Regions from separate parts of the Komagataeibacter sp. FNDCR2 genome, predicted to be linked through region 2. Evidence: predicted binding sites of a transcription regulator. Region 2 holds the regulator's gene; the other holds the start of a gene.
What was found. Region 2 encodes LexA, which represses DNA repair genes until DNA is damaged. Its sites were predicted from a motif close to TGTTCTANNTANGTTC; they were not measured.

Region 1 (3,418 bases), 1.9 Mb from region 2:
GGAAATGAAGGTCACGGGTTTGCTCCGTTATCATGTCGGGATAGGGTGTCTGTAACGGATCGGGCTGCGGAAAGGAATGGCCATGCTGGCCGCAGGGGGGCATGGCGGTTGCCGGGGGGCCATAAGGCCGCTAAGTCGTGATGGGCCTGTCACGATCGCGCGGGGCCGCGCACGGGCAGCCTATGAACAAAGCCGACCTGCCCATGGAGAAGCGTGCGTGCCTGAGCATTCGATCATACCTCTTGCCCGTCGGTATATGCGTACGGCGGTTACGGCTGTCCTGGCCATTTCGGTTGCCGGTTGCTCCCTGCATCGCTATTCGCCCGTGCGGCTGGTGTCGCACATGTTCGGCCCTTCGCCCGGCCCGCTGATCGGCATGGTCTCGGCCGATGAGCCCCAGGCCACGCTGGTCGGGCGCGACATTCTCCAGCGCGGCGGCAACGCGGCGGACGCGGCGGCGGCCATGGGCATGGCGCTGGCGGTCACGCTGCCTTCACGCGCCTCGCTTGGCGCGGGCGGGGCGTGCCTGGCCTACAGGCCGGGCGACCAGAATGGCGGGCGCGCCTTCATGTTCCTGCCCGTCGCGGGCACGGTCACGGATCCCGCCATGCCGCGCGCGGACCGTCCGGCCTCGGTGCCCATGCTGGCGCGCGGGCTTTATCTCATGCATCTGCAATATGGCTCGGCGGCCTTTTCGGATCTGCTGCCCGATGCGATCACGCTGGCCGCGAACGGCATCAATGTCAGCCGCCAGCTTGCCACCGATCTTGCCGCCGTGCAGGTTCCGCTACTGGCCGATCCGGGGGTGCGGGTCGTGTTCAGTCGTTCGGATGGCAAGGCGCTGGCCGAAGGTGATGCGCTGGTGCAGACGCATCTGTCCGGCGCGCTGGACCAGATTCGCGGCATGGGCGTGGGCGACCTGTATAACGGCGCGCTGGGGCAGTCCTTTGTCGCGGGCAGTCAGGCGGCGGGCGGTGGATTGCAGATGAGCGACCTGCGGCAGGCCATTCCATCCGAACGCCTGCCGCTGGTGGTCAGAAGCGGTGAAACGCAGGTCGCCTTCCTGCCGCCGCCCGCCGATGGGGGGCTGGGCAGCGCGCTGGCGTTCCGCGCCGCCTCCACTTCCGACGCCACGCAGCGCGCGCAGGCCAGTGTTGCGGCATGGCGCGCCCAGAATGGCAACCGCCAGACCGGAACGGGGGATGACATGACCGCCCGCGCGCAGGCCATCGTCAATGCCGGTGGCGGGGCGACTGGCGGCCTGCTGCCAGCACTTCCGGCCTCGACCTCGTTCACGGTGGTTGACCATGGTGGCATGGCGGTCGCCTGTAGCGTGAGCATGGACAACCTGTTCGGTACCGGGCGCATGGCGGGCAATACCGGCATTGTTCTGGGCGCGTCGCCCGCGCGGGTGCCGCAACCGTTGCTGACGGCGGCCGTCGCCTCTCAGGGGCGCGCCTTGCGGGCGGTCGCCGCCGGTTCGGGCCAGAATGACGCCGCCGCCGCCGTAGGGATCGCGATGCGCCAGATCATGGCCGGGCAGACGCCCGACGCCCACCCGGTGACGGCGCAGGGCCGTGTCAACGCCATATCCTGCCCGCAGGGCCTGCCGGGGGATGCGTCAACCTGCGTCGCCGCCACCGATCCGCGTGGCGCGGGGCTGGCGCTCGGGCCGCGCTAGGGCATTACTTGCGGGAAGTGATGAACGGGGCATTGTAAATGATCCTGTTTTGTTCCATATTGAACGGCATGACGCATCGCCTTGGTAATCTGGCGGCGCAGGGCAGGGTGCCCGCTCTCGGTTTCATCTTCTCAAGCACCAGGTAGGCAGGCTATGGCACAGGCTCCGGGTATGGATAAAAGCAAGGCCCTGGAAGGGGCATTGAGCCAGATCGAGCGCGCGTTCGGCAAGGGTTCGATCATGCGCATGGGCGAACGCCCCACCCAGGAGGTGGCGGTGATCTCCTCCGGCTCGCTCGGGCTGGATATCGCGCTGGGCATTGGCGGCCTGCCGCGTGGCCGCATTGTCGAGATTTATGGCCCGGAAAGCTCGGGCAAGACCACGCTCGCGCTGCACGCCATTGCCGAGGCCCAGCGCAAGGGCGGCACCTGCGCCTTCATCGACGCCGAACACGCCCTTGACCCTGGCTATGCCCGCAAGCTGGGCGTGGATGTGGACAACCTGCTGATCAGCCAGCCCGATGCGGGTGAGCAGGCGCTTGAAATCGCCGATACGCTGGTCCGCTCCGGCGCGATCGACGTACTGGTTGTCGATAGCGTGGCCGCCCTCGTACCGCGCGCGGAACTGGAGGGCGATATGGGCGACAGCCATGTCGGCCTGCATGCGCGGCTTATGAGCCAGGCGCTGCGCAAGCTGACCGGCTCGGTCTCGCGTTCCAACACCATGATGATTTTCCTGAACCAGATCCGCCTGAAGATCGGCGTGATGTTCGGCAGCCCGGAAACGACCACGGGCGGCAACGCGCTGAAGTTCTATGCTTCCGTGCGCATGGATATCCGCCGTATCGGCTCGATCAAGGACAAGGACGAGGTCACGGGTAACCAGACGCGCGTGAAGGTGGTCAAGAACAAGATGGCCCCCCCCTTCCGGCAGGTCGAATTCGACATCATGTATGGCGAAGGGATCAGCAAGGTGGGTGAGCTGATCGACCTGGGCGTCAAGGCGGGCATTGTCGAGAAATCCGGTGCATGGTTCTCCTGCGACAGCCAGCGTATCGGGCAGGGACGCGAGAACGCCAAGCAGTACCTGCGCGACCACCCGGAAATGGCGGCCGACATCGAACGCCGCGTGCGTGAGCAGGCGGGCGTTGTGGCCGAAGCCATGCTGGTCGATGAGGCGGGTGAGGATAGCGGCGAGGACTGATCGCCCTTGGCCTGGGCCGTTGTGGCAGGCTATCGTTTTCCCGTGGGCCCCATCCGTTCGGGGGCCATGCGGGATATGAAGCGGGGTAAGGCTGTTGAAATGAGACCGCGTCTTGCAATGATCGGATTGCTGGCCTGTCTTGCTTCCTGTAGCGGGGGGCACGACGACAATAATGATCCGGTCGATGTGGATGAGGCCCCGCCCCCCGCCGGCGCCGCCGGGCGACAGCTCGCCCGCGCGCGTGAGGCGCTGCGCCCGCTTTCGACAAAGCACCTGCCCCCCCCGGCTGACCCGGCCGATGACACGGCGACGGAAGCCTACCACGCGCCGCCCGATGCGGCGGCGATGCAGATGATCTCCTCCGGTTACGACCCCAATCAGGCCGGTGATGATGATGGCGGCAGCGAGGACGGCAAGCATTTTGTCGTGCCGGACACGCAGGTCAGTTACGGGCGGCAGGGCAAGCCCGCGAATTAGGGCCTGCCAGGTAATGTGCGGGTTGCTCCCCGGGCAGGTTTTTCAGGCCGATCCTAA
Region 2 (3,418 bases):
CAGACGCCCCGCTGCGCATTCTGGAAACAGGCTGCGGCACCGGCTTCCTGACCCGGGAATTACGGCGGCTTTTTCCCCACGCGCATATCACCGCCACCGACATCGCACCGCGCATGCTGGAACGTCTGGCGCGCCGGATGCCCCATGACAGCCGGCTTGTCCTGCACCCCATGGATGCCGAAGCGCCGGACCTGACCGGCCCGTTCGACCTGATCTGCTCCAGCCTGGCCATGCAATGGTTCGGGCAACGCGCGCGCACCCTGCGCCTTCTGGCGTCACGTCTGGCGCCGGGCGGGCGGATGGCGTTCGCGACACTTGGCGCGGACAGCTTCCGGCAATGGCGCGCGGCCTATGCGCGTGCGGGGCTGGCGTGCCCCATGCCCGCCTATCCCACGCTCGACACCCTTCAGGGTGAATGGCCGACCTGCGGCGCGGGGCTGTGGCAGGAGGCGGAGATTGTGGATGTTCCGGCTTCCCCGCTGGATTTCGTGCGCGAGCTACGCACCATAGGCGCCACCCATACCGACCACCCCCCCGCCACGGGCGGCCAGTTGCGCCGGGTGCTGACAGCGGCGCGGACGGAAGGGCCGCTGGCCATTTCCTACCATGTCGCCTATGGCGTGTTCCGCCGTTCCCTCTGGCCCGGCCTGTTCGTGACCGGCACGGATACGGATGTGGGCAAGACCGTCAGCGCCGCCGCGCTGGTGCGTGCCCTGGGGGCGGCGTACTGGAAACCGCTGCAAAGCGGAACGGACGACGCCCCTTCCGACAGCGCGACGCTGCGCCATCTGTTGGGGCAGGGGGACGGGCCGATCTATCCGCCCGCCGCGACGTTCGGGGCCTCGCTCTCCCCCGAGGATGCGGCCCGTCACGTCCATGCCCGCATCGATCCGGCCAGCATAACCATGCCCCCCCATGACGCGGCGCGGGGTCCACTGGTGGTGGAAGGGGCCGGGGGGGTGTTCGTGCCAATTGCCCGGGATTACCTGATGATCGACCTCATGGTCCGTCTGGCCCTGCCTGTGGTGCTGGTGGCCCGCAGCCAGCTCGGCACCATCAACCATACCCTGCTCAGCCTTGCCGCACTGCGTGCACGCGGCCTGCGGGTGGCGGGGGTGATCCTGAACGGCCCCCCCGAACCCATCGGGCGCGCGGCCATCGAACGCCATGGCCGGGTCCGTATTCTGGCCCAGTTTCCACCACTCGCCCCCATGGGGCCGGACGCGGTGGCCAGCCTGGCGGCCCGCCTGCCATCATGGGATGACATTGTCGGGCCACAGGTTCAGTAACGCCGGATCAGCCCGGCCAGCGTGCCCTGGATGCTGACCCGCCGCGCGGGCAGGACACGGGTTTCATACCGGCTGTTGGCCGGGATCAGCGCAATGTCATCGCCCTCATGGCGCAGGCGCTTGAGCGTGACTTCCTGCCCGTCGATCAGGGCCACCACGATCTGGCCATCATTGGCCTGCCGCTGGTCACGGATGATGACCGTATCGCCATCGAGTATCCCGGCTTCCTCCATCGAATCCCCACTGACCTCCAGTGCGTAATGGCCACTGGCCCGGCCCAGCATATCCGCCGGAACGGTAATATGGGTGGTCGCGGTATTGATCGCCTCGATCGGGGCGCCGGCCGCGATACGGCCCACGAATGGCAGTTCGACCAGTTTCGCCAGCATCGCGGCGGGGGGTGTCTGTGGGGGTGTGGGAAGCGAATCGGTGGGCTTGCGCACGGGCGGTGGCTCGATATCGGGCAGGCGCAGGATTTCAAGCGCACGGGCGCGATGGTGACGGCGGTGGAGGAAGCCCCGTTCCTCCAGCGCGGAAATGAGCCGGTGGATGCCGGATTTTGAACGCAGGCCCAGCGCATCCTTCATTTCATCGAAAGACGGGGAAAAACCCGTGCTGCGCAGATGGCCGTCGATAAACAGCAAAAGCTCATGTTGTTTTTTTGTAAGCATGGCACATGTCCTTTTGCCGCGGGCAGTCTGCCGGACCTGAAATGTGATGGAACAAACCCAAAACCTGCCTTCATGTTCTATATTGGTTCCATACACCCCGTCAACCGGCATTAGCGCCTATGCCTGAAGCTGATCCAGACGGATGATGTCGCAGCTCTCCCCCGCCCGGGCCGGGGGCGCGTGGGGCGCGCGCACCACCAGCGCCTGGCTTTGCGCCAGTACGTGCAGCATGGCCGAGTCCTGAACGGGAAAGGGGTTCGCCACCAGCCGCCCCCGTGCATCATGGCTCAGGCTGGCGCGCATGTAATCCATGCGCCGGTCATTTTCGGGCAGATCCCTGCCCAGCACGGCCTGCGTGGGAGACTCGACCGCTGTCTCCAGCCCCGCCATGCGCCGCAGGGCCGGAAGCACGAACACCACCGTACAGACAAAAGCCGCCACCGGGTTGCCCGGCAGGCCAAGAAACGGCAGGCGGCCCAGATGGCCGAACATAAGCGGACGGCCCGGCCGGATGGCGATTTTCCAGAAATCCGTCTTCAGCCCGACCTGTTCCAGCCCCCGCCGCACAAGGTCATGGCTGCCCACGCTCGCGCCGCCGGTGGTCATGAGCATATCCACGCCATCCACCATACGCTCAAGACCGGCAAGATCGGCCATGTCATCGCGCAGCACCGGCAGCACCACTGGTTGTGCGCCCGCCATGCGCAGCAGGGCCGCCAGCATGGGCGTGCTGGAATTGGCGATCTGCCCCGGCCCGGCCCCGCTGCCGGGCAGGAGCAGTTCATCACCCGTGGCGGCAATGGCCACGCGCGGGCGGCGCGTCACCTGCAACCATGCGTGGTTCGCCCCCGCCGCAAGGCCGATGTCGCGCGCGGACAGCCTGCGGCCCGCGGGAATGACCGTTTTCCCCGCCGTGAAGTCCTGCCCCTTACGGCGCACATAGGTTCCGGGCGCCAGCACGTGGCCTGTCGTGACGGTCGTTCCCTCGGCCCGCACGTTTTCCTGTATCAGCACCGCATCGGCGCCCGCAGGCATGACACTGCCGGTAAACACGCGCGCGCACTGGCCTGGCCCGATGGTAACGGCGGCGGGATGGCCGGCCGGAGCCTCGGCAATGCAGGTGAGTGTGGTGCCCGCCCCCGCCAGGTCGATCGCGCGCACGGCGTAGCCATCCATGGACGAGACATCCGCCGGGGGATTGGACAGGCGCGCCACGACCGGCGCGGCGGTGACACGGCCGCAGGCATCCGTCAGGGCCACGACCTCCGCCGGGAGGGGGGAAACCCCGTCGAGAATCCGCTCGCGCGCTTCCGAGACACTCAACATCGTGCAATGCACTCCTTTTTTACCCGTTCCGTACGAATTTAAGCAGAAAAATGAAACTGGGTGCTTGACCTAGGCCTTGTGTATGCGCATTTTCCGCCAACTTGAACCACTGCCGCACCTGAATGTTCCAGC

Region 1: a site for LexA is predicted at 1,721-1,736, ahead of recA (recombinase RecA). Genes of this name have one in related genera too.

The regions. Positions count from the first base shown of each region.
Region 1 is NZ_JAIWOU010000001.1:2,546,725-2,550,142, forward strand. It holds gene LDL28_RS12135 (DsbA family protein) at 1-15, opposite strand, end outside; gene LDL28_RS12140 (gamma-glutamyltransferase) at 257-1,681, shown strand; gene recA (recombinase RecA) at 1,835-2,884, shown strand; gene LDL28_RS12150 (hypothetical protein) at 3,002-3,361, shown strand; gene LDL28_RS12155 (glycerate kinase) at 3,415-3,418, opposite strand, start outside.
Region 2 is NZ_JAIWOU010000001.1:691,122-694,539, forward strand. It holds gene bioD (dethiobiotin synthase) at 1-1,289, shown strand, start outside; gene lexA (transcriptional repressor LexA) at 1,283-1,960, opposite strand; gene glp (gephyrin-like molybdotransferase Glp) at 2,078-3,286, opposite strand.